DNA from 3 places in the Paenibacillus sp. FSL R5-0908 genome. Region 3 is predicted to be linked to each of the others. Evidence: predicted binding sites of a transcription regulator. Region 3 holds the regulator's gene; each other region holds the start of a gene.
What was found. The regulator Rex, encoded in region 3, represses fermentation and respiration genes when NADH is low (regulators of the CRP and FNR family bind a similar motif). The targets are predictions, from matches to a motif close to TTGTGAAATATTTCACAA.

Region 1 (10,737 bases), 170 kb from region 3:
AGACGGTTCTCTGGTATGTAGTAGCTTTGGATGTGAACCCGGAAATTTCCGTCCAGACAAAAATGGATCAGTACACCAAATTATTTTATCCAGCAAAAATCACTCATCTGCAAAGCTATTTAGCTCAGACATTAGGAAATACAATTCGCCAATTGAAGCTGGTTACAGGCTTATCCATCGTTATCGCATTTTCGATTTCGGTATTGATTACCTCTTTATTTCTGAAAATGCTGCTTGCCAAGGATTCCTCGCAAACCGCTATTTTGAGAAGTGTTGGCTTTACGTTAGGAGATATTCGTAGGCAATACCTGGTAAGGATGCTGATAATATCAGGGCTGGGCGTCATTCTTGGTACTTTTGCAGCTAACACTCTCGGGCAAAAAATTGCTCAAATGTTAGGCTCTTTTATGGGGGCTTCTAAGATACAGTTTGTAGTCAATCCGGCGGTAGCCTATCTTATCCTTCCTCTACTTTTCATGCTGATTGTAGCGTTCACCACCGTAACAAGCACGATCTCAATGAGAAAATCCAGTTTAGCCAAACTAATTGCCGAATGATAGGAGGTGGCAGAATGTTCATATTAGAGACGAAGGGGTTAAAAAAAAGTTATTCAACAGGGCAAGGAACTCCGCAGTCGATATTAAAGGATGTTCAGCTTCAGGTGTCACAGGGGGAATTCATAGCTGTCATGGGACCTTCTGGTTCAGGAAAATCAACATTGCTGTATACGATCAGCGGGATGGATAAGTTGACAGAGGGAAGTGTTGTTTTTAAAGGGCAGGAGATCAGCGGAGTTTCAGAGAACGAATTAGCCGGTCTGCGCTTAAAGCATATGGGCTTTATTTTTCAGCAAATGCATCTGTTAAAAAACTTGAATATCCGCGACAATATCATCCTGTCTGCTTATCGGGCGAGAACCAGCAGCCGTAGAACTATCAATAAAAGAGCAGCTGAGTTAATGAACAAAACAGGAATATCTGCGCTGGCTGAACGTGATATTACACAGGTGTCAGGAGGACAATTACAAAGAGCAGCAATCTGCAGAGCACTCATTAATCAGCCAGATATATTATTTGGCGATGAGCCAACCGGGGCGCTTAACTCAAAAGCAGCTAGTGAAATCATGGACATATTAGCAGATATTAATCAATCAGGAACAACGCTTATAATCGCCACACATGATGCTAAAGTCGCTGCTCAAGCTGAGCGTGTCTTGTATATGCTAGATGGCAGCATTGCAGCTGAGCAACGGCTTGGAAAATATAATCGCGTAGATGGTGAATTGAAAAGGCGTGAGGAGAAGCTTGCGGCCTGGCTATTAAAGCTGGGATTCTGATTGGGGGATCTAGCGCTGTACGAATGTTAAACAATGTTTTGCAGTTTAATATCTGCCCAGCACTAAAACCTATCCTATATGCAATAATAACCACTCAATGCGAAGGCATTAAACAATTAAAAATCTATTAACGCACCTCAATCATTGCTGATATAAACCGATCAAAAAAGCAATTGCTCCGGCACATCCGGATAACAGCAATTGCTTTTTTGTTCACTTACTAATTCTTAAGAAAGCTTACGGCACTACGTAGATATTGGGTTTAGACACAGTGGCCATACCGTTACCTAGGAAAAATCCTGTGTGCGGAGGTTGATTGTAAGCTGTATTCTGCCAGGCAATGCTTAACCGATATACTGGATCATGCATTAAGGTATATATTTTATTAGTGGTGATGTTCGTAGTTGTATAGATTCGTAGAGCCGAGTTATCGGACTTTCTCCAGATTGCCTCTTCGCGCCAGTCTCCAAGCAGGTCGGCCTGTAGGCTTGGCGTTGCTTTGGTACTATTGTTGGATGCTACGCTCGCTCCGGTTAATAAATTGGTAACGGAGTTGCTTGCAGGGTTCCATTTATCAATCTTGACACCATCCAGCAGTTCGCGGGACAAGTCGCCATCCCACCAGATCCCAAAATTCACAGAAGGCATTGAGCTGCTTATTTTGGTGCCTGTAATGGAGTATAGGCCAACGCCGTGAGCCCATACCTCTTCCCCGGGATAATTGGGATCAATATCGGCAGCCATCCCCCGGCCGGTATCTTTTCCCGTGTATACACCCCATAAGACCGTCCCGTTTGCGGCATCCCATACCGCAGCGCCATAGGGAGAACTAGTATTTTCCATGACTTTAAAAACTTCGAGACCGGGGCGGTTCGGATTTAAATCGCCTACATGCAGCGCGTCTCCATGACCCAGCCCTGTATTGTATAAGGTCGCACCGTTATTATCAATGGTTAAGGCACCATAAATGATCTCATCCTTACCATCGTTATCCACATCGGCTACACTTAAGCTATGATTACCTTGACCGGCGGTTCCAGCATTGGTGGAGCTATTGCTATCAAAGGTCCATTTACGAGTTAAAGCACTGCCATTCCAGTCAAAGGCTACAACGACTGTGCGTGTATAATAACCACGTGCCATAATGATGCTTGGATGTACTCCATCCAGATAGGCTACTCCTGCTAAAAAGCGGTCTACTCGATTGCCGTAATTGTCACCCCAACTGGATACCGTTCCTCTGGCAGGAACATAATCAATTGTGGTTAAGGCTTTCCCCGTTTGTCCGGAAAATACACTCAGATATTCAGGTCCGGTCAGGATATATCCACTGGAATTGCGATAATCTGCACTTGCGTTTCCAAGGGTTACGCCAACTCCGTCAACCGTACCGTCTGCTGTTTTGCAGACTACTTCGGCTTTACCATCACCATTGAAATCATAGACTAGAAATTGAGTATAATGTGCGCCAGCCCGAATATTTTTACCCAGATCAATTCGCCATAGCCGAGTTCCATTCAGCTTATAAGCATCCAGATAGACGTTGCCTGTATAGCCACTTTGCGAGTTGTCTTTAGAATTGGAAGGATCCCACTTCAACACGATTTCATATTCCCCGTCACCGTCTAAGTCGCCCACGCTGGCATCATTGGCACTATAGGTATAACTTACGCCATCTGGCGTAGTGCCGTCAGCCGGAATTTGAATTGGAACGTCCAAATAATTGTTGGCCCATACATTTGCTGCTGGGGAATCAGATTTCTCAATACCGCCAATGATTGCTCGAATTGTATAGCTAGACGAAGTTGTGCCGGCGTTATCCTGATAATTTGTGCTGTCCGTGATTGGGGTAACGTTTACTTTTGTGCCATTGCGGTATAAATTAAAAGAAACCGACAGTTCTTCTGTTCCGAGTAGCCGCCAGCTCACAAATACACCGCTGGATACCTTGACTGCTACTAGTCCCCGATTTAGCTTTTCCGCTTGCCGGGCAGCTGCTGCCGAAACAGAGGAAAGAGAGCCAAAAGCTGCCGTCCCTAACGTAAAGACTAAAAACCAAATGATTACAAGATATCCTGACTGATGTAACCGCTTACTCATTAACGAAGCCTCCTTTTCATTTTTGGTTCACGAGGGTTACACAGGATGTCATAGTGAACAGTACATAATATTTCATAAAGACAAAAATATGTTTTAAATTTACTTGAACCATTTTAAATGAGTACGACTTTACTCACACAGAAAGGAATACATAAAATGGAAAATATAAGCTATAATTTAAAATTCGCTACACTTTGTGCCAAATATAATCTGGGTCTGTTGATGAATGAACCTGAACCGATAACAGGTGGACTCTTGCACAGAATGTATCGCCTGCAAACGGATAAAGCGCAATACGCAGTAAAGGCCTTAAATCCTCAAATTATGCAACGAGATACAGCCATGTCTAATTATATTTTTTCTGAAAGGGTTGCAAATCTGGCTTATCAAAAGGGGATCCATGCTGTTCCGGCAATCGTATCTAATGGCAATAGTATGCACGAGGTTGAGGGGCAATTTTATTTATTGTTTCCATGGGTTCAGGGGAAGGCATTACCTTTAGGTGAAATAGATTTAGATTGTTGTAAAAAGATTGGGGCAATTCTTGCGCAGCTCCACATCATCGATTTCTCACAGGGAATGGATGATCATCACTTTGAAACGCTTATAGCGTCTAATGCTGCAGTTGCCAATTGGAAAGAGCTTGCACTCAAAGGAGAGCAGCAGGGTGCAGACTGGTCAAGCTTGCTAGCAGATCACCTGCATAAGATACAGAATTGGGAGTCATTGATTCATTCTTCAGCGAGTCTATTGACGAATCATTATGTTATCAGTCATCGGGATTTAGACCCCAAAAATGTCTTGTGGGATGAGCAGAAAGTTCCAATAATAATCGATTGGGAAGCAGCAGGACCTATTCATCCGACAGTAGAGCTGATAGATGTAGCTTTATATTGGTCAGGTTCTGAATCGGGAGATTTAAGCAAAAAGGCATTCTCAAATTTGATTAACAGCTATCTGGAGCATGGCGGAGAGGTTTATGCGGATTGGCAGGTTGTGCTCAACTATGGCTTTTTGGGAAAATTAGAATGGTTAGCTTACAATATCAGACGTTCGCTAGGACTGGAGAGCTCGGATGACGCAGAACGGGAGCTGGGTACTTGTGAGGTAATCCGTACGATTAATGCATTACAGAACTATGCAGATTTTATTCCACAATGTTTATTATGGTTGGGAGATTTAGAGGAAGGTAGTGCCTAAGCTATTAAAAGAGGAAGAGAACTTATTTATGAATGTTGTTAACGCTACGATGGCAGCTATAAATGGATGAGTATGTTCCGATGGACCGGAAGGGGAGCACGTCAAAAATTTAAACTGACTGTAAGTTGAAAAGGAGGACTTATGAAAAAGTTTATAGTTATATCTGGCGTCTCGCTATTTTTGCTGGCGATTTCTTTTAGCCCATTGTTCAACTATATACGTGAGTATATAATTTCTGATCAAATTAATCAGCGTTATGAGATAAAGCATGCTGAAAAAGAATATAACCCAATAAACGTACAAGAGATAACGCTTGATGATAAGAATATTAAAATCAAAGAAGAAAAAACAGGCAGGAAAGCGGATTTGACCCTATGGGATGAAGAGGAGAAGGTCCTGCCTGGTGATATTGTCAAAGTTCAGTTCTTATTAAATGATCAAAAAATCTCCACCGCTGATGAAATATGGCTATCCAATCGGGACAGAGGCCGGTATTTTTCGTGGATAGATATTCTCACAGTAAAGGACCGAAAGACTGGTGAGGAACAAATAAACATAGTCCAAAGACTGACCGATGATAGTCAACCCATGGAAACAAGAAAATGGAAAATCATCACGATTGCCCAAGACGGAGAAGTAGACGAAGAGGTTCTCAGCTATGCTCAAAGAAGCAACAATCATTTAGGTGTCAGGCTAATCGAGTTCTCCGGTACCTCCCTTATGGGTATGGGCTATTATTCAGATGTTACTAAGGCCTACCCTAGTATTTTCTTCCCACTCCTATTTCCGTTTCTAACTGGTATAGCGGGTCTCCTGTTATTGATCTTTCTGATTGTTCTTTTACTGTTTGAGCTTCATTTTAGACGTGTTATTAGAAAAAGAGGGCGATAAAGACTGGGTACGTTCTGAATTACTTGTAGTTTCGAATTATCTTTAATTTAGTGCTAGTTGATAAGGCAAACAGCAGCAGTAAGACTCCGATTGAACCCATGACAGGACCAGGGCTGAAGAAATCAGACAAGGACGAGACAGCAGTAAGACCAATGGATGGGGCTACACTCATGATAGAACCTAATACACCGAACACCCTACCTTGGAGGTCTTCTGAAACTTCCAGTCTAAGGATTGTATTAATCAGCAACGTGCAGAATGAGAACATGAAGCCAATTACAAGAATGATAGGAATGGCAATCGCAGCGGAAGTGACGAATGATAACAGAAGGTATAGGGGACCGAGACATAGCAGTCCAGTCATAATAAGAAATCCTCTATTCTTCAGTTTGGAGCCGAGCAGCAAGATCAGACCGGATCCGATCATATAACCAAGTGGAATACAGGCTTCAATAAGTCCAAACTGAAAGGGAGTAGAATCCCACACTTTGACGGCCATAACCTGGGTCAACATCAGGGAGGGGACAAAAAATAAGGTTAAGGTAGGAAGCATAATCATAACGGCGCGTGCAAAAGGGTACCTCCAAATATAGCGAATTCCATCGATCAAATCCTGTGTGAATTTCCGTTCTTTCTTGGGCACGTTATTTAATTGAGTTGGCAAAGGAAGGGAGCGGACTGCTAGAACGAGCAGAAAGGAGATCAAGAACGTAGCTCCATCAAATAAAATAGCGTCGGCTGCTCCAAAACTCGCTACGAAAATACCACCAGCGGAATAACCAATAGTCCGGCAGATGTTTTCAGACAAGTTCAACAATCCTACCGCTTTTTGTAGATGTTCTTTACCAACAACAGTAGTGATAGAAGCTTGGTATGCCGGGGACTGGAATAAAGCTGAAACGGTCGTAAGACCCGTCAGTATAGCGACGACAATGAACGAAGTAGAGGGCAGGGAAATGGCTAAAGCTAGTGTCACTACAAGTCCGCAACTTATCAGATCTGTGATCAGCATGAGGGTTCGACGATTGATCCTATCCGCAAAAGTTCCCCCAATCGATCCTAGCAAAGAACTAAGCAATAAATTGATTATCGTGATGATGGCAATCATTTTGGCGCTGCCGGTCGTTTGCAGTACCCATAAACTTAAAGCAATACTATGAAAAGTGTTGCCAAATAAGGAAATGGAGTACGAACTGAGTAGCAGCAGGAATCTCCGATTTCCCCAAAGAGAGGGATAAACTTGAACAGCAGGGGGAACTTGTTTCACTAATACAGGACCAGGCATAAGTTATGCTCCTTTCAACTTAAACGCTTAAGTGAATAGCCAAAAAAATTATTCTACAAAATAGCAATTATTTTCTTGTGCGGAGTAGTCAGAATGATGCAATAATTTGTCCATGAGTTCAAATGCAGTAGCCGCTTTATCCCCAGTAAAAATGAATTTATGAACGTCATCGCCTAATATTTCCGGACAATTGCAGGTGCAAAGCACAGAGAGTTGTTCGAACCTCCCGTTTACTTCAACGTAACTTCCAATAAACTCATTAATGACAATGGCCTCTTTATAGCCCCCTCCCTGTAAGAATGTATTTAATTCCTCCAAATTGACAACGGTAAATATCGCTTCTTCAGGTAATGGAATACTGTCCTGAATAAAGCGGGTGAGGAAACAGTTATTGAAGCTCTCCATAATTAAACATACCTGTGAAAGGTCCTGTGGTTTTACCTTTTGCAGAACTGCTCGATAGTTGAAAAGGACCTGCTTAAAGAGTTTATCTTCAATCATGCTGTCGATCAGAATCAAAGGAATTCCTTCTACAAAATGTTTGGAGATCGAATAAAAGGCTTCCTCGCGCACATCGATCAGAAATACAGCCTCCAGCTTTCTTTCTACGATAATATCCAAAGAAGGCTGGTCAACATCAAGTGAATAGAGCAGCGTATGGTAACCAGCATTTGTTAACCGCTTTTCCAAGGCATGTATAAATGAGAACTGGGCATGGAGCTTCCAGTGTGGTGTATGGGCTGATGTGTTAACAAGCACACCGACCAATCCTGTTTTCTGATTCGCAAGTGAACGTGCTGCCAGATTCGGTATGTAATGCAGTTCCTCGGCAAGCTGAAGAATCTGCTGGCGTGTTTTCTCAGGAATGGTTTGGTTGCCGACACGATTCAGAACATAGCTCACTGTTGCGACGGAGACATTGGCACGAAGTGCGATGTCCTTCATGGTTGTCTTTTTCACCAGTAAATAGCTCCCTTATCCTTGTGATATTTTCTAAAGATTAACATTCTGATTCTAAAGCGTCAATGGGGGTGAGTGAGCGTTTAGATGACCCTGTTAAGTTTCTATAAATGGAAGAATTGCGGAAGGGTTGAAGAAAGAGGGCTTAACTCAGCTGGGACCTTTCTTAAAATTTGGGTAAATAAGTATTAAGATCTATGAACTTAAAACGGGCAGCGAGATGAGGTGTTACTTATGGATACGATTCCGGATGGAGATGAGTAATCTTTGTGAAACCGCTTCAGATAACGACACAATATTGTGAAAATTTTCACCTGTTTATTAAAAATTTTAATATATAATTAATTTATAATCAAAAACAAGGGGGATTTAAAATGAAGTTATTTAAAATGATGTTAGTAGCAGGCGTCTCGGTTGCAGTCTTATCTGGTTGTGGTGCGAATAATAATAATGCGACTAATTCGGCGGCTACTACGGCTCCAACTACAGAGCAAACGGATGCAGTTACTACAGCTTCAATCGTAAATCAAGCAGATACGTTTACCAAGGCTGTAAGTAAAGATGGAAATTGGATTATTGCCATTCTAAATGATGTGACCATTGCCCAAGATGTTGTTGTTGAAGGCGAATTCCATGATAAAGGGGCTGCAGACGGCGACATCTACCGTAAGATTGCTCTTTATGCCCAAGACGCTGATCACAAAGTTACTGCCAATTACACTCTCACTGTACCTAAGTTAACTGTACAAAGTGAAAATTTACGAGTTCAAGGCGGAACCATTAAAGGTGATGTTTATGTAGAAGCGAACGGATTTAACCTGCATGAAACCTCGACTATTGATGGAAATCTTTACTTCGCAAACGAAGATGTGAAAGCAACTGCAGGGATTGAAGGTAAAGTGACTGGGGCAACTGAAGTTAAATAAGTACGTGATGATTTCGATTAGGTAGAAGTAGAAGGACTAAATAGATAGAGTTATCTGGATAGGTTCAGGCAAAAGGAATCAGTATGAATGGGCTGACTCATAATGGGCTACACCCCATCTAGTTACCATATGAGAGCCGGCGGAAGCTTTGAAGTAACAAGTGATGGAGTATTGAAGTGTATAGTAGATGGTTTTAACTGTATTTTGTGCAACTAAAATGCTCAAAATGCTCGGCCAATGAAAATAGATGTATTTAATACATCTATTTTCTTGATTTAATACTCTACAGGGTATTTCTCTAGTTTTTAATTGTATAGAATACACTTAAAGTTCGAATCAGCCCTTGTAGAGATGGAATAAGTGTATAGAATGCAGTTATCTTACAGATTTCATCAAGATAGTGCGTTACATCGGAGTGAGTATCCAAAAGCTACGAATGATTGAGCTTAGCTCATAACCTACTCAAGCAAACCACCACAGACCCAAAACACCAGGCAGTGAACCTCCAACGGAGAATCGCTGCCTGGTTGTTTTTTTGTGGAAGAATATATGAACTGTTGTTGATTTTCTTCATATTGACTTATACTATTACTACCACTACTAGGAGGAACACATATGTCTAAGGAGTATTCGCGCACATATATTGAGAGCGTAAAGCTTGAAATGTTAAATAGGTTGGGATTAAAGCAGGTGTTCTTCAAGGAGCAAATAGGGGATAGCCTAATTTTTGAAGCTGTGGGTTTTGATAAAGGGGCAAAACATCGCTTTTGCGTTAGACCAAAGACGAAAACGATTGATGAATTCATATCAGGCAAATGGATGAAGGTCCGCAGTTTTATAATCAAAAGTGTGGATATTTAGTGTTGAACCCTATAAAGGTAGCCCCGTTAATCGGAGTTACCTTTTTATTTTTTGACCCATAGTCATTGATAATGTGAAGTATCACCATACAGATCGATGGTTGTTTTGGTTTCAGTTAGGGTTACTTTACATAATGCTGTAGAGAGAATATCCGGTAACTCCCCAATTTCCTGCAATGATTTATTGAGAAAATAAGCCATAATGACTTTTAAAGTCATCCGATGCGTGATGATGAGCACTTCAAGCCCTACGTTATCGTTTATGATGCACTCCATTGTCGGCACTACTCTTTGTTCAAGCTGCTTGTAAGTTTCACCTGAGGTTAGAGGAATATATAGATCGGGTCTGGTGAAAAAATGGGAATATTGTAAAGGGGATTCTAGTTGTATCTGATCCGTATTCATTCCTTCCCAGCTCCCCATGTTAATTTCCATTAAAGAAGCTTGCTGTTGAATAGGTAAACTCCGCTTTCCCCGTAAAATCTGCGCAGTATGCAATGCTCTTGGACTAGTACTAGAATAAATCGCGCCTAAGTTTAAGTTTTCTACTTCCAAACGATCTCTTAACCATTCCGCCTGCTGTTCGCCCAAGGCTGTAAGCGCAGAATTTTGATGCCCTTGCATTCGTTTTTGTAAATTCCATTCTGTTTGCCCGTGACGGGTTAAGTATAATACTGTCTTTGTCATTAACGTGACCTCCCTTATGAATAGTTGTAAGTATAAGATAAATAAATATAAATAAACAATATATAATAGTTAACATCCATAATGTATAGTTATAGTGAAATGGCTGAGGATAAGCGGCAAATACAGATATTACTTTATGAAGTGAGGAAGAGATCACGATGAACTATCATGTATTAAAATTGTTTTATTACGTTGCCATCACAGGTAGTGTGACCAAAGCCTCTGAACGTTTGCACATCAGCCAACCCGCTATATCAGCGCAAATCCGTAAGTTTGAACGGGAGAATCATATTTTGTTATTTGAAATTAAAGGAAAGAGGATGGTGCTCACCCCTTTAGGAAAAAGGTTAATCGAACCTCTTGAGAAATTTTTTGCTATGGGTGATCAAGTCCAGCAAATCATTGAAGATTATCACAAATTTCCTGAGGGGAATCTGCGGATTGCAGGTAATTATTTGGCGACAAGTATCCTCATTCCCCGGTGGGCGTCAT
Region 2 (10,737 bases), 5.0 Mb from region 3:
TGATACCTCATATTTATTGCGTAAATCGCTTTCCACCTGCTGCAAGGGAGGGGCTTGCTCCAAAGCCAGCTCTTGACGTACAATCGCCCGAATTTCTTTCTGTTCCGGCATTTCTGGAGAGTGAATACTCTCCAAGCGGATAATGGCGAAGTCTTCCCCTGTCTCGATCGGACCGGCTATATCACCCACATCCAATCCAGCGGCAGTCTTTAACATTCCCTCTGGCCAAAAAGGGTCGTCTTCCTCTACTTTACCTAAGCTGCCTCCGTGCTGCCGACTCTCATCATCAATAGACACTTCTCTAGCCAAATCAGCAAAATTCTCACCCTGTTCCAAGCGATCCATTACCTGCTGACCTTCCTCATAGGATGAAACCTTGATCATAGAGAGCTGCATTTCCTTTTTTGGAATGAAGCGCTCAGCATTTTGCTCTAAATAAGCATCTATATCAGCATCACTGATTGTAATGCCCTCCGTGGCTATCGCTTGTAAGGACAGACGATAAGCCGTCTCTGCGAACACTTCCTGACGAGATAATCCGAGCTGAGATTGCATTTGAGCATAATATTGCGCTTCTGATTCGTACCCAACTATAGTGCGTGCCAGTTCCTGCTTAACCTCATCGTCTGTCACGGTAATTCCTAAAGCCTTAGCTTCCATGTTCACGACAATATGGTTAAGCATACTGATTAACACTTCTTCTCCATGCTTTTTTTTGAGCTCATCCATCCACTGCTGATCCGTTATCGGTTGTCCGCCTGCAGTCGCTACATCCGGTGATTCATTGTCTGTTGTATCTCCTTTAAGAAGGGCCATGGCGCGCAAACTCCAGAATAATAGACCCCCGAGCATTAAAGTTGCAACAGCTAGAATAATAACCGTATTGCGAAGTGCGCGTTCCTGTCTCGTCATCATCCCAATGCCCTACGAATTCGCTTGTTCTAAAATGACCTGTAAATCGTCCTTATTGAAAACATAAGCCTCATTGCAAAAATGGCATACGACTTCAGCCTGTTCATCCTCTGCAATTAATCTCTCCAGTTCATCCCGCCCTAAGCTAACCAATGTCTGCTCTACCCGCTCACGCGAACACTGACAAGCAAAGTTAATATCCAGTTCATCCATAACCACTGCATCCGGCAACAGGTATCGCAGCATTTCTTCTGGCTCCAGCCCCTGATCGAGAAGTGCTGTTACAGAAGGCATCGCCCCTACAGCTTTTTCAATCTCTGTGATCTCCGCATCAGTCAGACCAGGAAGAAGCTGAACAATAAACCCTCCAGCCACAATTACCGACTCATCGGTATCTACCAACACACCTAGGCCAACCGCAGCTGGAGTTTGCTCGGAAACCGCAAAATAATAAGTAAAATCATCACCAAGCTCCCCGGAAATAATAGGAATACTACCGCGGTATGGCTCTTTCATGCCTAAATCTTTTATAACATCAATGAACCCTTCAGTTCCAACCGCTCCAGCTACATCCAATTTCCCCATGCTATTGCTCGGTAAATGAATGTGCGGATTATGCACATAACCACGCACTTCTCCCAATGCATTGGATTCTGCAACGATTTGTCCGATTGGTCCATTCCCTTTAACCATAATACTCAGCTTCTCACTACCCTTGAGCATAGCGCCCATCATGGCTGCAGCGGTAACTGTACGTCCCATTGCGGCTGTAGCCGTTGGATACGTATCGTGTCTGCGTCTCAGTTCTTCAACCAATTCAGTTGTGCGGACAGCAAACGCTCTCACCTTACCATTAAGAGCCGTGCCGCGGATTAGTCGATCCTTCTTTTTTTCCATTGGGTGCATAGCCCTCCTATCTCTTCGCCTTTTAGGCTTCTTTATCTTTATTGGTTACGATCGTAAATAATTCTTAATCCTTCTAGCGTTAACATAGGATTTACTTCATCGATACAGTCTGTTTCACCCGCAATTAGCGAGGCGAGGCCTCCGGTCGAAATAACCTTCAGTTCGGGAGCGTTCATCTCGACTTTAATTCGTTTAACAATACCCTCGACCTGACCCGCATAGCCAAAAATAATCCCGGCCTGCATCGCGTGCACCGTATTACGTCCGATGACCTTTTTAGGCTTCTCCAATTCAATTCGCGGCAGCTTAGATGCCCGCTGGTATAATGCCTCCGTTGAAATGCCTAGACCGGGCACAATTGCGCCACCAAGATAATTAGCACCTGCATCAATGCAATCAAAAGTCGTAGCCGTACCAAAATCAACAACGACAAGTGGACATTTGTATTGTTCAATCGCAGCAACTGCATTAACAATCCGGTCTGCGCCAATTTCACGCGGATTCTCATAACGTAAGTTAAGCCCCGTCTTAATCCCTGGTCCAACAATTAATGGGTCTTTCCCTATATATTTAATACACATATCCTCAATAGTCTTAACCAGTGGCGGAACAACCGAAGATATAATTACACCTTCAACGTCTTTGACAGATATACCTGACATGTGAAAAAGATTGTGTATCATTACTCCATATTCATCCACGGTCGATTGGCGCGCAGTACTCAGCCGAAAATGATGCAGCAATTCGCGTTTTCTATATACACCGAGAACAATATTGGTATTACCGATATCGACAGCAAGCATCATGACAAAGGCCCTTCCTTCTTGGCATTAAGGTCTAGACTGATATCCAGACTGGAGAAGGAGTACGTAAGGCGCCCGACAGAAATCACATCCACGCCCGTTTCGGCAATCCCGCGTACGGTTTCTAACGATACATTTCCAGAAGCCTCTGTCTTAACATGCGGAGCTTTGGATTTAATCCTAGCCACGGCTTGCTTCATCATATCGTTAGACATGTTATCGAGCATTATAATATCAGCACCTGCTGCCAGCGCCTCTTCGACTTGCTCTAAATTCTCGGTCTCCACTTCGATGCTCATCGTATGCGGGATGTTCTTCCGGGCACGACCTACAGCCTGCCGAATACCACCCGCGCCTTTGATATGATTATCCTTGATCATAACTGCATCATATAAACCAAAACGGTGATTAAAGCCTCCACCAATACGAACAGCATATTTCTCCAGCATCCGGTGACCTGGTGTTGTCTTACGTGTGTCCACTAGACGAGTTGGTAATCCCTCCAACACCTGCACGAAAGAAGCTGTTCGTGATGCCACACCTGAAAGACGCTGCATCAAGTTAAGCGCAAGCCGCTCACCTGTTAGAATCGCATGGGTGCTGCCCTCAACCTCAATAATTACAGTTCCCTTGGTTACAGCTTGGCCTTCTTCGACAAGGGCTGTAAAACTAAGCGCCGGATCCACAATTTCAAAAACCAGCTCTGCAATTGGAATGCCACAAATTATCCCGTCTTCCTTGGCATGAATAATCCCTTTGGACTCATGGCCCACTGGAATCGTCATCTGCGTGGTTACATCTCCGGAACCAACATCTTCCCGCAACCAGGCCTTGATAGATTGTACTAGTTCTTCATTGTAACCATTAAACATCATCGCTTAATTCCTCCACTATTCCCAGTTCGCGAATTTGAAGCAGGTGCTTACGCCACTGATCATCATCCCGCTGCGGATAATCCTCACGGTAATGCGCCCCACGGCTCTCCTCCCGTGCCAGAGCAGACTCTGTCACAAGCAAACAGCAGGTCAGCATATTAGCAAATTCATATTCCTCACGTTTGGACAAAGCTGATCCAAAGATGGGCAGCTGTCGTTTTAATTCATCTAGTCCTTTAAGTAACATCTCTTCGTTACGACGCAGTCCGGCATATCGAACCATTACCTTCTGTAGCTTCAAACGACGTTCCACAATAGCTTGAGTTGGCGAATCTACACGGCCCTCGTTACTGTTAACCGATAAAACATCACGGTCCAGCGGAGAAAGCTCATGAATCCGATCAATAATACGCTGTCCAAATACAATGGCCTCAGATAAAGAATTACTAGCTAAACGGTTAGCGCCATGCAGACCTGTGGAGGAAACCTCTCCGCAAGCAAACAGACGTGGGATGGTGCTCTCTCCATTCAGATCGGTCTTAATCCCCCCCATCATATAATGCGCAGCAGGAGCCACTGGAATCCAATCACTTGTAATATCCAGTCCATAGCCCATACATGTCTCATATATTGTGGGAAACCGATGCTTCACCATCTCTGGAGATTCATGTGTAATATCCAAATAAACGAACGTTGATTTAGTATGTTCCATTTCACTTACAATGGCTCGTGCTACAATATCCCGCGGGGCTAGCTCAAGCAGGTCATGATAACGTTCCATGAACCGCTCTCCATTAATATTGCGCAGGACTGCTCCTTCCCCACGCACAGCTTCGGAGATTAAAAATCTAGGAGCTCCTGGGTAACTAAGTGCTGTAGGATGAAATTGAATAAATTCCATATCTCGTATATGAGCCCCAGCACGATAGGCGATCGCTACACCATCTCCTGTAGCTACCTCTGGGTTGGTAGTGTATCGATATAATTGTCCGGCTCCACCAGAGCACAAAATGGTCGCATCCCCTTGCAGGAACAACCGTCCACCACCGGGCCGCTGCAATAATGCGCCTACACATTCTCCACCTTCAGTGATGAGATCGATAACATAATGATCATCCCAGACCTCGATATTCTCATGCTCCGCTACCTGTTCAGCCAATGCACGAACAATCTCATAACCGGTAGCATCCCCATTAGCATGCAAGATACGGCGGTGGCTGTGCGCTCCTTCCTGAGTTAAAGCCAGTACCCCATCTTCCTTATCAAACAAAGTTCCTAAGCGAATTAACTCATGAACGCCTTCCGGCCCTTCATTAACAAGTGCATCGACAGCTGTTGAAGAGCAAAGACCTGCTCCGGCCATTAAGGTATCCTGCCGGTGGTATGCAGGGGAATCATCCTCAGCTATAACAGCTGCGATCCCTCCCTGTGCATAGCGAGTATTACTTTCCATCACTGATTTCTTTGTGATCATTATGACACGCCGATCTTCACTGGCTTTAATAGCCGTGAATAGTCCGGCAATCCCTGAACCAATAACAATACAATCTGTCTTTACCGTAGGAATATCCCGAAGATCAAAATCAACCAAATATTGTGGAATCATGACCGCTTTTCACCTGTTTCAACGAAAGAGTAGCGCATGCTACCGGACTTGTAGCATGCGCTCTAGGGATGTTCTGGCTTTGTCGGCGACAGCAGGCGGTACATAGATTTGTGGCTTCATCGTCTCCAGGCATTTCACCAGTTTTTTTAGATTATTAACTTTCATATTAGGACAAACAAGAAATTTGGTAGCAAAATGGAATTCTTTATCTGGACTATCCTTACGAAGCTGATATCCGGTACCATCTTCCGTTCCAACGATAAATTGCTTACGATCCGATTTCCGGCAATACTCCAGAATTGATGTAGTGCTGCCTACATAGTCACCCATGGCCACTACTTCAGGACGGCACTCTGGATGAACTACAAATTCCGCATCTGGATATTTTGCTCTCATTTCTACTACATCTTTGACGGTCAACATGTCGTGAGTGTTGCAATAGCCTTCCCAAATAATCAGCTTCTTGCCCGTCTGATCTTGTACATATTGACCAAGATTCTTATCTGGGACCCAAATAATCTCTTCGGCGTCAAGGGATTCGATTACTTTCACAGCATTAGCAGAGGTACAACAAATATCGGTTTCTGCTTTAATCTCGGCGGACGAGTTAATATAAGTGACTACTTTAGCATTTGGATGTTGAGCTTTTAGCTTACGCAAACCGTCTACATTGACCATATCTGCCATTGGACAGCCTGCACGTTCATCAGGAATAAGGACGGTTTTGTTCGGGGCTAGAATTTTTGCACTTTCCCCCATGAAATGAACACCGCAGAATACAATAACTTCCGCATCTGTCTCTGCAGCCTTCTGAGCGAGTAAAAAAGAGTCGCCCCGGAAATCGGCAACCTCCTGAATTTCATCACGTTGATAATAATGAGCTAAAATGATTGCGTTTCGTTCCTTTTTAAGCTGTTCAAGACGTATACGAAGTTCTCGATTCTGTTCCTGCTTGCGCTCAAGCGCCAGAGCTTCCACCGATTGTTCTCCCCCTTAAATCCTCGCGGCTTTTCGCCGACATGATGTTATCAAATGGCATGCGCCATCATGGTGAAAAAATGAACATGCTGATATAAATAGTAAGTAATATTAATCACTAATGTACACAACGTTCCAGCCCCTGTCAATGTAACTGGACAGGCTTTAAGGCATAGAATCCCTTAAAAATTAAAATAAAAAATCCGGAGAACAGTTACGTTCTCCGGATAAATTTACATCATATGAATGGTGAACCCAATTAGGTAAGGCTAGTGCCCCCACCTTTATTGTCATCGTCAGAACCGTCATTACCCTCAGTATCAGGGTTATTCGGGATATCCTTTGACAGGTCAGGAAGTGTGGACTGTTCATCCTCAGGCTTGCCTTGAATACGAACTCGCACATCACCGATATTGTCGATGACAGGCTCGCCAACTTCATGGGCAACACCTTCGCCACCTTCTGGTTTACCATCCTCGGAAAGGAATCCTTGTTCAATCAGTTGTGTAATCTGATCAAGCTCAAGTGTTTCTTTCTCAAGTAATGTATTGGCAATCAAGTGCATTTCTTTGGAGTGTTTGATCAACAGATCTTTACAACGTTCGTAACTCGAAGTAATAAAGTTCTGCATTTCCTGATCAATCTCATAAGCAATGGAGTCACTGTAATTCTGTTCATGCCCAATATCACGACCCAAGAATACTTGACCTTGAGAAGATCCGAACTGCATAGGTCCAAGCTTATCGCTCATACCGTACTCCATAATCATGGCACGCACGATGCGCGTAGCCTGTTGGAAGTCACTGTATGCACCCGTACCGATCTCACCAATAAACAATTCTTCGGCAACACGTCCACCAAGTAATCCAGTAACCTTATCCAAAAGCTCCTGCTTGGTAACGATCATCCGATCTTCCTTCGGAAGCATAATAACATATCCGCCTGCACGTCCGCGTGGGATAATAGTAACTTTATGCACCATATCGGCGTGCTCAAGGAAGTAACCAGCAATAGTATGGCCTGCTTCATGATAAGCTACAATACGTTTCTCGCGGTCACTGATCACACGACTGCGTTTCTCAGTACCTACGATAACACGGTCAATAGCTTCATCCACTTCAATCATGGAAATATCTTTACGGTTACGACGTGCAGCTAGCAAAGCTGCCTCATTCAGCAGATTCTCCAGATCAGCACCTGTGAATCCGGTTGTGCGTTTAGCAACAACATCCAGTCTTACATCTTTCGTAAGCGGTTTGTTACGAGCGTGAACCTTAAGTACAGCTTCACGGCCTTTGACATCAGGACGGTCAACCGTAATTTGACGGTCAAAACGTCCTGGACGAAGCAATGCCGGATCAAGTATATCAGCGCGGTTAGTCGCCGCTACAATAATAATGCCTTCGTTACCACCGAATCCATCCATCTCAACCAGCAATTGGTTAAGCGTCTGTTCACGCTCGTCATGTCCGCCACCAAGACCGGCGCCACGCTGACGACCCACAGCATCAATTTCATCAATGAAGATAATACATGGAGCATTCTTCTTAGCATTCTCGAACAAATCACGTACCCGAGAAGCACCGACACCCACGAACATTTCCACAAAGTCAGAACCGGAAATACTAAAGAAAGGAACGCCAGCTTCACCTGCTACCGCACGGGCAAGCAATGTTTTACCTGTTCCCGGAGGACCTACAAGCAATACGCCCTTAGGAATACGTGCGCCAACAGCTGCAAATTTGCGTGGATCTTTTAGGAACTCAACGACTTCGACAAGCTCTTGCTTCTCTTCGTCCGCCCCTGCAACATCCTCAAAGCTGATTTTCTTCTTCTCTTCATTATATAACCGAGCCTTGCTCTTGCCGAAATTCATGACTTTACCGCCGCCACCTTGCGCCTGGTTAAACAGGAAGAAGAACAAGATGAACATAATTACCAGTGGGATAATTGAAGAAAGGAATGTCAGCCAAATGCTGGTACCTTCCATTTTCTTCTGAGTTAATTCAATCCCATTAACATCACTGGCTTGAATCAGTTCATTGATAGCGGCATCTGTAGGAGGAATATATGTGGAGAAGCTTTTCGATTTAGTATCGGCAGGCAGCTCTCTATACTCGCCTGTGACCAGAAAGGCATTACCCTCAAACTGAACCGTCAAATCCTTCACATTGTTGTTCTTGATCTCCTGCCGTAACTCGTCGTATCTAGGGAAATCGGCGGCTTCATTTCCATTGCTCACAAACTGGACAATACCCACCACGACTAAAAATAAAATCAAATAAAAACCAGAATTCCGGATGAACCGATTCATCCCCTACCTCCTCTCACAACACTCAAGTTATTGTACCATAGCCTCTTGGGACACCTCAAATAAAGGAAGTTGTGGGTATCCGATCCGTATGATCGAGGCAGTCCTTAGTTCAATTGGAATAAATCTCAGGTTTCAGTACTCCAACATATGGGAGGTTCCGATACCGCTCGGCATAATCCAATCCGTAGCCTACTACAAATTCGTCAGGTAACACGAAGCCTGTGTAGCTGGCTTCAAGATTAACAGTGCGGCCTGATGGTTTATCAAACAAGGTAACCACAGAGATAGTAGCAGCATTCCGGTTGCGGAGCAACTCAATTAAATAGCTGAGTGTAAGACCACTGTCAATAATATCTTCAACGATCAAGATATCGCGGCCTTCTACCGATACATCCAAATCCTTAATAATTTTGACTACTCCAGAGGACTTGGTGGATGCTCCATAGCTGGACACTGCCATGAAATCCATCTCAACAGGTACTGTAATGGCTTTAACCAAATCTGCCATAAATATAAACGCACCTTTTAGTACACAAATTACTAAAGGGGTACGACCTGCGTATTCTTCGCTCAGTGTTCGACCGAGCTCCTTAATTTTCTGCTGAAGTTCCTCTTCGGTGATCAATACTTCTTGAATATCGTTTTGCAACTTGCGAAACCTCCTAAGTTATACTATGAAAGACTTACTTCGACCATTACGTTTCTTCGCGGTCATCCAGCTCTGCCAGAGACAATAGAAGTACGGAGGTCGTGTGCCGCCCTACTGCGGCATGCATCGAGCGTCTTACGCCCGGAATCCAGACGATATTGCCCAAACCATCACAAACGAGGGGAATCAATGACCGTTCGGAAGCAGGTATTTTATCATCAATATAAATATCTTTTACCTTTTTGCTTCCGTTTAATCCCATGATCCTTATGGTATCTCCAGGCAATCGGGATCGTATCGTCAGTGGAAAGACCAGTTCATCACGGTCAAACCAAGCCGACATCTTCCCATAATCCTCCCCCTGTACAAAAAAGTTTTCTCTCTCCAGTACCGCCATCGACATCACCTTACCTATTTCCTCCAATTTAAGCTCAGAGTCCGGTAAAAACAGACGATATGTATAGCTTGCCTGTGGCGTCGTGGGCTTGGACGAGAACAAGATACTATCATATTGCCGCACACAAGTCAGGCCTCCACCCAAATCCAAGCTCCAGGTGGTGGGATAGCTCTGCAGCGTTCCCCGACGTACAGTTTCGATCTTGGGGAAATCAAGGGCAGATAAATCCGCCGACAGATAATTTAATATTAGTTTAATCAAACGCCGTTGTAAAGCGGAGGGTATGGCAGCAAATGAAGCTCTGTTAAAGGTGTATTTCCCATCCCCTTCCGAAACTAGCTCTTCAAAGCATTTTGCCGCAGACGTCTCCATATACTCATCTTCAGCTCCCGCAATTTCCGCAAGCTGTACGAGCGATTGCCTCACTCTGCCATTATACTTTTCCAGAAAAGGAAGAACTTCCAAACGAATGGCATTCCGCTTGTATTTCGTCAGCAGATTGGTGGCATCCTCAGCATAAGTGAAACCTTCATTTTGGCATAACCCTAAAAGTGCTGTTTTGTTAATACGTAGGAATGGGCGAATGAGTTCCACCTTTTTTTCTGTTCTTTTCCACTTGATACCCGACAGTCCAGATAAGCCACTTCCGCGTAATAGACGCATGATTACAGTTTCTGCCTGATCATCAGCATGATGAGCCAGAGCAACAGAACGCGCCCCATATCGGTGTGCCGTATCAATCAGAAATTCGTACCGCTTCTCACGTGCAGTACCCTCAGGACCAAGTCCACTCTCTTTAGCCAAGGAGGGAATATCGAATTCCGCAAACTCAAAGGGCAGTCCCAGTTCTTCAGCCATACCACGTACGAGCTCTGCCTCTTCCTTCGACTCCGGCCTAAATCCATGATTCACATGAGCACATATTAAGGTAAGCGGTATAAATTTTAAAGATATTTCATGTAAAACATGCAAAAGAGCCACAGAATCCGGGCCGCCGGAAACTGCGACTACAATGGTGTCATGGGGCGCCCACAGCTCATGCTCGGCTGCTGACTCCAATACAGACTCCACCAGTCCATTCATTTGCTCCATATGCGCCCCCCTCTCTCCAACTATATGTATGAGTTCAAAAACGGAATACCCAATAAATCGTAAAGGCGAGCAAAAACAAGGACAATGCGAATGCATTTTTTAACCACCGGGGGGTGTCCATACTATCCGGGCGCTTTCTGCGCGAGTTATATATATGGTTTCGCCAGACCTCAGTAGCATCCGCAGAGCCTGAGAACCCCCCTTT
Region 3 (10,737 bases):
TTACCGCAAGTCCGCCTCTTAAATGAGCAATGATAAGTAAAGCCGTGAGCATCCCAGCAGCAATTACAATCGGGAATATATTAATGCCTAGAAAAGCCATAAAAATAAACAAAACAGGAACAAATCCGATTAGAATTTCTTTAAGGTATTTAGGCATTATTCCATACCCCCAATGTCGCAGGTTTACGCGGCAAAATAATAAATTTGCTTTCTTTTCCATTACTCAAGCTTACATAGACATTATTGTCGTCAATTTCTGTTGAGGCTATCACATTTTTATATTGCGGATATTGCACTTTGAGTCCATCAAGTTCTGTGGGTATAAGTGTATATTTACGGCTCTCCATGGCTTCAGCTACAGAGAACATCGCTTTATCCCAGTATTCATCCAGCAGTTCACTGGAGTTCTGTTCTACATCAAGTTTTAGTGTACGTCCATCAATCATCGATTTTCCTTCTTGGGAGACGTACTGAACCAGTTCACGTAATTTCGTGCCTGGCTGGAGATCAAGTTTCAAAGTGACCTCATTGCGGTTAATACTGATATGAGAATTATTGACGCCCTCATATTGAGATACAATCTTCTGAAGTGGTTCCTGCATTGCAAACTGACGATACAAAAAGAAGCCACCAAACAATAGAGTAGCCGACAGTAGAGACGTTATCAGCACAGGTACAAGACGTAATTTCAAGAAACGTCCTCCTCTCAAAGATGACAAAATATAAAGCTCAGTATAATAATTTATAGCTACTTGAGAGCTCATCAGAGAGACTGAAGTCTCTTATTGCTGTTCTAATTACAAGTAGTAGTATATCACAGGTGTATATACTAATTTCAAAATAAATGTGAATATATTTAAAATTTAATTTTTTAAATATTTCCATCAATACCAAATATATTCCTCACTTTCGACAAAATCGGCCTTGATTTTTAATCAATCAGCCTATTTTTGTGTGTGAATTTAAGAGAATATTCGGTGATAACCACCCATTCAGTATATCACTTAGTATATCACTTTTGTACATCAAATAAATGTAAACAAGCGAACTTATACTAAGTTCGCTTGTTTACTATGCCACCCTTAATTTCCTTATGTTCAGCTTAACTTTTAGGTAAACTGTAACCTTCGCCCATTCGGGACCCATCCGAAAAGCGATAAAATTGATAATAATACCGACCGCTCTGTTTATAAAAAAGCTGCCAAGCATACTCTCCGTTATATACTCCCGGCAGCAAGCGTTCAATCGTTATGTCCGGAAGATCAGCTTTGATAATGCCGCGTATTTGGGCTTCCGAGGTTCCTTTACTTAGTTCCTCAGCAAACACTGCATCGTCGCCTTCAGCAAATTTTCCATCTACCGTAAAGCGGACCCAGGTCATAAGAGCAGTCCCGGCTTCATTTTTCCCTGTTAATACCCAGTACACTGCATTTTCATCCCAAACCGATTTTTGTGCTTTGGTTACCTCTGTTAGACCCGCTCTGGTTTTGGCAACATCCTTAGCGATATCACGCTCGTTCCATTGATCTTTCATAATATAGGCATAGAACTGGATAAGTCCAAACCCCAGGAGCAGAATCAGAACTGACCCCAGGAGGATCCATTTTTTCCTTTTCTTCAAGGTACAGCTCCCTTTCTAGTAATATATCTTTTTTGATTATATAACACACCCGCGTGTTTATCCAAAATTTCATAATTTTCTAGCTTTCCCAGCCTTAAAAATGCACAAAAGGCCGCAACTTTTGCTAAAAGCAAAAAGTCGCAGCCTATTATTTATTCGTTATTCTCCAGACTTAACGCTTCAATAAACCTTCGAAGGCTTCTTGCGCTTTACGCCGGATAGCTTCCTCATCCAGGGTTAAGCATTGTCCATGCTTGATGACCTGTTTACCATTCACCCACACATGCTCAACATCCTTAGCGCTAGCAGAGTAAACTGCATGAGACAACAGATCTGTGTGTGGCAGCAAATGCGGCTGATCGATATCAATAGCAATGAAATCAGCTTTCATCCCTACAGCAAGTCTGCCTACATTATTTAAAAAGATGGACTGCGCGCCATATTCTGTAGCCATACGCAGAGCCTCTGGAGCTGGAACAGCCGTTGGATCACCGCTGACACCCTTATGAATGAGAGCTGCAAGCCGCATCTCTTCAAACATATCCAAGTTATTGTTGCTTGCCGCGCCATCCGTGCCAAGAGACACCTTCACACCAGCTTTTAGAAGATCAGTAACCCGAGCCACTCCGCTAGCCAGCTTCAAATTACTGCCCGGATTATGAGATACACCCACATTATGGCGAGCCAAGATCTCAATCTCTTCATCATTTAAATGAACACCATGTGCAACTATCGAGGGACGTGTGAACATTCCAAGCTTCTCTAAGTGAGCTACAGGACGCAACCCGTAATCCGCCACATTTTGTTCCACTTCACGTTTCGTTTCGGACATATGCGTATGCATCGGTAAATCCAGATCATGCGCTGCCTGCACGAACTTAACCAGGAAGTCCGGAGGGCAAGTATAAGGGGCATGTGGCGAGATCATAGTAGTAATTCTACCGTCAGCCTTTCCATGCCAGTTACGGGCAAAAGAAATCGCTTCCGCAAGCTTGTGATTCTGTACATCCTCTGGACATAACCCTATCACACCACGCATCAATACGGAACGGATACCTGATAACTCAGCTACCTCGGCTACTCGGTCCATATGATCATACATATCGAGGAAGGTCGTAGTTCCACCCTTCAGCATTTCCAATACAGATAAGGAGGTTCCCCAGTATACATCATCACCGGTGAACTTTTCCTCCATCGGCCACATCTTCTCCTGAAGCCACACTTGTAGCGCTAAATCATCTCCATATCCACGCAGCAAAGACATCGCCGCATGACCATGTGTGTTTACAAGTCCAGGCATGAACAGCAGACGGCTGCCATCAACCACTTGCACTCCAGCTTCCATCTGAGGCTCTTCTTTTCCTATGTAAGTGATTAAATCATCTTCAATAGTCATATATCCACTCAGAACCGGCTCATCCGTTCCCGGAGTCAGAAAATACCCGCCCTTAATTATCGTTTTATTGTTGTTCATGTTCGCTTTCTTCCTTTCCATCCCGCAAGTAATAAGCAAGACTTTGCAGATCAGTTGTAAAATCAGCTGCATGCACCCGGATATTCGGTGGTGTCTTCAGAATCACAGGGGCAAAGTTCAAAATCGCTTCAATCCCAGAAGAAATGAGAATATCTGCTACATTTTGAGCTTCTGAATCAGGTACGGTAATAATGGCAATGCGAATACCTTGCTCACGAATCGTGCTGCCTAGTTCATCCATCGGTTGCACAGTAAGGGAGTTGATCTTACGTCCAACCTTAGGAGCGTACGAATCAAATATAGCCGTGATTTTCATAGTATCTTTAAGATATGCATTGTAATTAGACAAGGCATGTCCGAGATTACCTGCTCCAACTAAAGCTACATTAAGCTGTTGATCCAGCTTCAGGATATGACGGATTTTCTCAATAAGATACGTTACATCGTAGCCGATACCTTTTCTGCCGAAGTCACCAAAATATGCTAAATCCTTACGAATCTGTGCGGGATTAAGATCAAGCTTTTGTCCAAGTTCCTGAGAGGAAACTGTTAATATTTCGCGATTCTGGAGATCATTCAAAAAACGCAAGTACACAGGCAGTCTGCGAACAACGGCTTCTGATATTTTATCCGATTTCATATTTTTCCTCCTAAAAATAATAATGTTCTTGTGTAAATCCATATTCAAACGTCTACCTCTCCTTACTAAGGGCGGTACTGTAACAGACCGCCCTTAAGGATAAGGAGGAGCTAAACTGAAGACGAGCGTTTTAAGAAGCGCCGCCATCCTCTAGCCATTCCGCTATGCGGGGGACCATTTGATCAGTAAGCATATGCTCCATTTTGGGACCAGGCAATGAATAAAGGAAATACTTTCCGTAATGAGATTCAATAACCCTTGTATCATAAACAATAACTATTCCGCGATCCTGCGCCGTGCGAACCAGTCTTCCGAATCCCTGCTTAAAACGAATAACCGCTTGAGGAACAGATAATTTCATGAACGGATTCTTCTTCTGGGCCTGCAATAACTCCGACTTCGCTTCCGCCAACGGGTGATTCGGCGGTTGAAACGGAAGTCTCACGATGGCCAGGCAAGTCAGTGCTTCACCTGGAATATCTACACCTTCCCAGAAGCTGCTCGTCCCCAGCAGAACGGATGCTGCACTGTCCTGAAAGCGGCGGATCAGCTTACTCCGGCTGCCACCTTCCACGCCTTGACCAAGCACCGTAATCTCTTGTGAGGCCAAAGCCTCTTTAAGCGGATCATATACCTGACGCAGCATTTTATAAGAAGTAAACAGAACCAGCATCCGCCCACGTGTTGTTTTAGCAGCTTCCGATAATGACTGTACGAGTGTATCGACAAATCGAGCATCGCCCACACTGCCCTTCACACTAGGAAAATCACGCGGTATAACTAACAGTGCCTGCTCACGATACTTAAAGGGAGATGGAAGGAGTGAGGTCATTAGACGTCCCTCTTCCGCAGCTTCGTTAAGTCCGAGATTATCAATCATAAATTGAAAAGATTTATCTACAGACAGCGTCGCCGAGGTAAGCACGATGCTTTTTTTCTTATCGAAGAACAACTCTTTAAGCTGGCTGCTAACATCCACAGGGACGGCATACAGCTGTAGTGATTTGCTGCGGTAATTTCCATTTGCCTCCAGCCAATATACTACATTATCGTCATTCAGCCCCATAAAGAATCTTACTTGCTCACGAATGGAAGCCAAATCCTTAAATAAACCGCTAATATCAGTAACAAGACTGTCTGCTGAGGATTGGCTTTCCTGGTCACGCATCTCGTTAAGCATTTTATCACCCTTACGGATGATGTCGCTTAACGTCAGATTCATAGTGTTCTCTAGCGCAACTAATTCATCCCAATCCTTCGGCTTACGGGCGGGAAGCAACCGCATAACCAGTTGTCCCGCTTCCCCCGCCCCTGCATCACTGCGTTCCGGCAAAAGGCTGAACAGCTTGTCGCTGAGTGCATCCCAGGTTTCTTTGACGGTAAGCAGATCCGGGTAAATCCGATCGATGACTCCGCTCCATTCTGAAGCCTCTTCACTGCCTGACGACTGTAATATCTGGCGCAGAGCAGGAAGCTGTCCGTTTCGGCTATCTTTATACAGTCGCGATAACGTGTGTGCCACAGTGAAATGCTTCATATGCATGCCAAGATGTTTACCAGCCACATCTTCTAAATGATGTGCTTCATCAATGACAAGATGCTCGTAAGCCGGAAGCAGCTGGTGCCCAGCCTTAACATCTGCGAATAGCTTAGAGTGGTTTGTAATGACCACGTCAGCAATCCCAGCTTCATGCTTAGCCCTATGATAATAACATTTGCGGAACCACGGACAGGAACGGCCCAGACAGGAGTCGGTATCGCTTGCCACCGTCTCCCAGAAATCACCACCCCGGCCGCTTAAATTCAGCTCTTCATCATCCCCTGATTCACTTTGAGTGAGCCATACGATCATCTGAGCGGCAGTAAGCGCATCTTCCCTTGGGCTTATAAAGTCCTTTTTATTAATTTTATGCTCAAACTTACGCAGACACAAATAATGTCCTCTTCCCTTAAAAATAGCAGCTTTAAACGGAAAAGGAACTACCTGCGTTAACAAAGGGATATCCCGCTCGCGCAATTGGTCCTGCAGATTAATAGTATGAGTGCTGACCATGACTTTTTCATTGGTGCGAACGCTTTGATAAATGGCAGGCAACAAATAACCGAGCGATTTACCGGTTCCTGTGCCCGCTTCGATCAGTAGGTGTTTGTCTTCGGCAAGTGCCGTCATCACCTCATTGATCATAATATCCTGAGCTTCCCGGCTTTCATACTGCGGTAATGTGTCTTTAAGTCGTTTGGTTACTTCGTCCATATAATCAGTAAAAGATAAATTCGCTAGCGGATTCTCAGCATGCTCATCTCTAGGTGGCGCTAACTCCGTCCAGTCTCCTACTGCAAGCGCTAATTGACGATAGAAAGTCAGATCACCTTCAGGCTGTAGCGTCTCCGCTTCCCGCTCTCGCAGCAGACCATCAAAGTACCAGCCCAGATCACTATCCTCTTCAGTAAACAGCTCACAGAGTCTCTGGATCGTAAGCAGCGGCAGCTCGTAGAGCTCCTCAAGACATTTCAACAGCACTAAAGCAGTCGCAAGTGCATCACTATCTGCCTGATGCGGACGATCATGCGTCACTCCAAAATGAGCACTGACAGAGCCTAGCTGATAAGATGTGAGCGAAGGAAAGCAAATTTTGAGAAAATCAATCGTATCCAAAATCCGCCCTTGAAATGGCAAATAACCACAACGATCTAAAGCATTTTGTAAAAAATGGAAGTCGAAAGCGACATTATGCCCTACGAGCACAACATCATCCAAGAGCGGAACAAGCTCCATCATCATCTCATCCAGCTCAGGCGCATCCTTCACATCATCATCAGTAATCCCCGTCAGACCTGTTATAAAAGGAGGAATCGGCGTTCCGGGCTTGACATAGGAACCATATACCCGGGAGATGGACCGGTCTTCTTCTATAATTGCAAGGCCAACCTGGATAATTTCACCCACGGATTGGGTTCCTGTTGTTTCAAAATCAAGCACGGCAAATTTCATTATAATTCTATTCCCTTTCAATTGAGACTCTTAATCAGCATAACAGAAGTTGCGAAAAAAGGCGATGCACACCACTGGTTCAGGGGATGCATCGCTTGAATGGAAATTTCCAAAACCGTTATTCTTTTACAAAAGGGAAACCAGCTGATTTCCAAAATGCAGCTTCCCTCCACGACGGCGGCATACCTCTAAGTTAACGTTTGGTTCCGGAAGCGCAGGGTCATGCTGCAAAGCAAGATCAAACAATTCCTGCGCTTCATTGAAACGTTCCTGTGAGGCTCGTATGCAGCCTAAAGCATTATAAACCATGGCTTTCAGCTTGGTTTCCCGTATCAAGCCCAGCATATGGTTCAGATGACTCCAAGCGGACTCACCGTCACCTTCCTGCAGATAAGAGATGGCTAAATATAATCGAGCAGCCAAGCTATCCGGGTATTGCGCAATAACTTCTTTAAACTGATCAATACACTTTCCATACATCAGCAGCTTATAATACCCCTGACCTCTTACAAAGGAATCCATACACAGCTCTGGTGCTTCCTGTTCCGGCACTTCCTCTTCGACCACTGCTGTAAAATCCGCACTTTCGCGAAAGGAACTAAGCTTCTCAGCGAAAGCGAGCCATTCATCCATCACTTTATCGCTCAGTCTATGCAGCATATTATAATTGCATAAAAGCTCGTTCCGGCGGGCACCCTCCGCTGTAGGGTAATCTGTTACGATCTCCTGAAGCACCTTGTTCATTTCAGCAAACAAATGTTGAAACATGGGCGATCCCCCCTTACTGAAGATGAAATCAGTTCAGCTTGCCTGACTTCATTTTCTGCGAGATCGGGGTCTTTCATCCCTGCCATTCATTACATGGCGTAAGTCCATACATTAAGCGATTGTAGCATGCAATTCATGATCAGCCAGCTTCACTGGTTTGTTATTCTCATCCACGAATACCACCGTTGGCTTATGTGACTCCAGTTCTTCCGAGGACAACATCGCATACGAAATGATAATTACTGTATCGCCCGGCTGAACAAGACGAGCTGCGGCACCATTAAGACAGATCACTCCGCTTCCACGCGGTCCAGGGATTACATAGGTTTCCAGTCGCGAACCATTATTGTTATCCACAATTTGAACTTTTTCATTCTCAAGAATGTCCGCGGCTTCCATCAAGCTCTCATCAATGGTAATACTGCCCACATAGTTCAAATTCGCTTCCGTTACTGTTGCGCGGTGAATTTTGGATTTCATCATATGTCTAAACAAGTGCAGCAACCTCCTTTGGAATAAATACATTATTATCAATCAAACGTGTTCTACCAAACTTCACGGCGAGCGCTATAATAATTTCCCCATCCACTTCTGATAAAAGAGCTTCATCCTCTAATCCTTCAAGATCAGGGAATGTTAGGATCTCCGCATAATCAATCACCGCAAGAGGTGAGCTGGAAATAACCGATGTCAACAATTCCCGCACTTCAGCAACGGTTCTTACTTTTCCTTCTTCAATAGACTGACGTGCTTCACGTAAGGAACGAGATAACACCAATGCCTGACTACGCTCCTCAGGAGACAAGAATACGTTACGTGAGCTGAGTGCAAGTCCATCCCCTTCACGAACGATCGGACAAGGGATAATTTCAACATTCATATTAAGATCGGACACCATTCGGCGAAGCACTGCAACTTGTTGAGCATCCTTCAGCCCAAAAAAAGCATAATCCGGCTGTACGATATTGAAGAATTTATTAACCACTGTGGTTACACCATCAAAATGCCCAGGGCGGGAAGCCCCACAAAGACGGGTAGTAAGCTCCGATACCGAGACCGTAGTCCGAGTAGGCTGCGGATACATTTCTTCCACACTGGGGATAAATACAATATCTACTCCCTCACGTTCAGCGAGTTCCAAATCACGACGCTCGTCACGCGGATAGGAATCATAATCCTCGTTTGGCCCGAATTGCAAAGGATTCACAAAAATGCTCATTACCACTGTGTTGCTCATTTCTCCAGCCCGGCGAAGCAGACTGGCATGTCCGTCATGCAAATATCCCATCGTAGGAACGAACCCAATCGGGGCGTGGCCACCTTGTCTCATATACTCCAAAGCTTCGCGCAGCTGCTCAATGCTTCTGACGACTCTCATTTATTTCCCTTCCTTTCTTGCAGCGCCATATAAAGATTCCAAAACCGTTTCATCTGCATTAAAAACGTGACTTTCATCTGGGAAGGAACGTTCCTTCACTTCCTTCACATATTGGCTGATGCCCTCACGGATTACATTACCCACATCAGCATAGGTTTTGACAAAACGTTTCTCACGGTAAGGTGAGGCGTACCGCAGCAAATCATGGAAAACCAATACCTGTCCATCACAGTAACGGCCTGCACCGATCCCAATGGTTGGGATACTAAGCGCTTCAGAGATCGCTTGGGCTACTTCTTCCGTTACTAGCTCCAGTACGATCGCAAAAGCACCCGCTGCCTCAAGCGCCTTAGCTTCATCCATCAGGCGTTGCGCATCTTTGGCATCTTTGCCTTGAATCCGGTAACCACCAATCATATTCACGGATTGAGGCGTAAGACCGATATGTCCCAGTACAGGGACTCCCGCAGCTACAACCGTAGCTACAGTCTCACAAATCTCGAGTCCGCCTTCCATTTTGACGGCATGAGCCCGCCCTTCCTGCATTAATCTGCGCACACCCCGCAGAGTTTCATCTACACTTCCGTGATAAGTCATAAATGGCATATCCGCCACGATAAAGGTGCTCTGTGCTCCTCGAGTTACCGAGCGGGTATGGTAGACCATATCTTCAATGGTTACCGGTAAAGTTGTATCGTATCCAAGGACTACATTCCCAAGAGAGTCACCAACCAAAATAAGGTCGATACCTGCTTCTTCTGCAAGAACTGCAGACGGATAATCATAAGCGGTCAGCATGCTCAGTGGCACACCTTCTGCTTTCATTTTTTTCATTTTTACAATATTTAGCGCTTGTTTGTTTGCCATTTCTCTTTTCGTCCTCCTTTTTTAAGTAACCTGCCCGTAAAAATCGCAACAAAAAAACCTTTTAGCAATCATTTGCTAAAAAGGTCCGAAGGGCAAAAAAGAGTCACTTGCGATCGTCCCTTCTGTCTCGGTCCTTACGGCTCAGAGCAGAATCCAACGTAACCGTCAAACGCAGTTATGAAGGTATTTCCAATAATAAAAATATAAAAATGTTCTTCCGTTCAAGAGTACAGTTCGATAAACGATACCGCCTCCGACCCATAGTATAACAAAAAAAGCTCGGAATTACACGAAAAAAATATGACAAGGGATGATACCCTTGTCATATAAAAAATATTATAAAAGTTCAATCTCACCTGAGCATACGTTAGAGATCTCTCCCAAGCTGTTTTTAAGCAGCAGACCACCTATTTCATCCAAACCTACTACCACACCTTCAGAACGCCCCTGAGGGCTATTCAGTGCGATCTGGCGACCCAAAGTCACTGACATGGACTCCCAGAGCTCTTTGATGGGTTTAAAACCTTGCTTCATGTACAAATTGTAATGCATCTCCAGCTCGTCCAAAACCGCTTTTACCAGCTCAGAACGGTCAACTGGAGCACCTCCCCGCTCGATCCGAAGTGAAGTCGCGACCTCCTGCAGATGACCAGGATAATCTTCCTCTGTCAGGTTCGCGGAAATGCCAATTCCAGCAATACAATAATGAAGCTCCCCTTCTCTTAGAGAAGATTCGAGTAAAATCCCGCAAATCTTACGACCGCCTGCGAGCAGATCATTCGGCCATTTGATGCCGGCATCTACACCCGTTACCCGTCGAATTGCCTTACAGACGGCAACCCCAGCCAGCAATGTCAGCTGCGGAGTCTCCGACAAGGGTAATTGGGGCCGTAACACAATACTCATCCAAATGCCCTTGCCACGGGGAGAAAACCACTTTCTTCCCATTCGGCCTCGGGCACCCGTCTGTTCCTCCGCGATGACAGTTGTCCCTTCC

Region 1: MKZ09_RS22345 (polymer-forming cytoskeletal protein) is a predicted target of Rex. The motif match lies at 8,071-8,088, and genes of this name have one in related genera.
Region 2: nadA (quinolinate synthase NadA) is a predicted target of Rex. The motif match lies at 6,151-6,168, and genes of this name have one in related genera.

Annotation. Positions count from the first base shown of each region.
Region 1 is NZ_JBBOUV010000001.1:4,900,069-4,910,805, reverse strand. Features, by position in the region: gene MKZ09_RS22380 (ABC transporter permease) at 1-557, shown strand, start outside; gene MKZ09_RS22375 (ABC transporter ATP-binding protein) at 572-1,336, shown strand; gene MKZ09_RS22370 (rhamnogalacturonan lyase) at 1,574-3,436, opposite strand; gene MKZ09_RS22365 (phosphotransferase) at 3,593-4,636, shown strand; gene MKZ09_RS22360 (hypothetical protein) at 4,778-5,527, shown strand; gene MKZ09_RS22355 (MFS transporter) at 5,547-6,812, opposite strand; gene MKZ09_RS22350 (LacI family DNA-binding transcriptional regulator) at 6,861-7,772, opposite strand; gene MKZ09_RS22345 (polymer-forming cytoskeletal protein) at 8,147-8,698, shown strand; gene MKZ09_RS22340 (hypothetical protein) at 9,314-9,559, shown strand; gene MKZ09_RS22335 (histidine phosphatase family protein) at 9,622-10,245, opposite strand; gene MKZ09_RS22330 (LysR family transcriptional regulator) at 10,404-10,737, shown strand, end outside.
Region 2 is NZ_JBBOUV010000001.1:70,218-80,954, reverse strand. Features, by position in the region: gene MKZ09_RS00370 (peptidylprolyl isomerase) at 1-915, opposite strand, end outside; gene hslO (Hsp33 family molecular chaperone HslO) at 925-1,809, opposite strand; gene MKZ09_RS00360 (type III pantothenate kinase) at 1,857-2,624, opposite strand; gene nadC (carboxylating nicotinate-nucleotide diphosphorylase) at 2,621-3,496, opposite strand; gene nadB (L-aspartate oxidase) at 3,486-5,102, opposite strand; gene nadA (quinolinate synthase NadA) at 5,142-6,080, opposite strand; gene ftsH (ATP-dependent zinc metalloprotease FtsH) at 6,340-8,394, opposite strand; gene hpt (hypoxanthine phosphoribosyltransferase) at 8,504-9,043, opposite strand; gene tilS (tRNA lysidine(34) synthetase TilS) at 9,090-10,532, opposite strand; gene MKZ09_RS00325 (serine/threonine protein kinase) at 10,567-10,737, opposite strand, start outside.
Region 3 is NZ_JBBOUV010000001.1:5,073,252-5,083,988, forward strand. Features, by position in the region: gene MKZ09_RS23070 (AAA family ATPase) at 1-157, opposite strand, end outside; gene MKZ09_RS23075 (hypothetical protein) at 150-692, opposite strand; gene MKZ09_RS23080 (cell wall elongation regulator TseB-like domain-containing protein) at 1,103-1,621, opposite strand; gene MKZ09_RS23085 (amidohydrolase) at 1,794-3,095, opposite strand; gene MKZ09_RS23090 (redox-sensing transcriptional repressor Rex) at 3,082-3,735, opposite strand; gene dinG (ATP-dependent DNA helicase DinG) at 3,866-6,727, opposite strand; gene MKZ09_RS23100 (tetratricopeptide repeat protein) at 6,854-7,495, opposite strand; gene panD (aspartate 1-decarboxylase) at 7,607-7,990, opposite strand; gene panC (pantoate--beta-alanine ligase) at 7,983-8,873, opposite strand; gene panB (3-methyl-2-oxobutanoate hydroxymethyltransferase) at 8,874-9,740, opposite strand; gene MKZ09_RS23120 (biotin--[acetyl-CoA-carboxylase] ligase) at 10,077-10,737, opposite strand, start outside.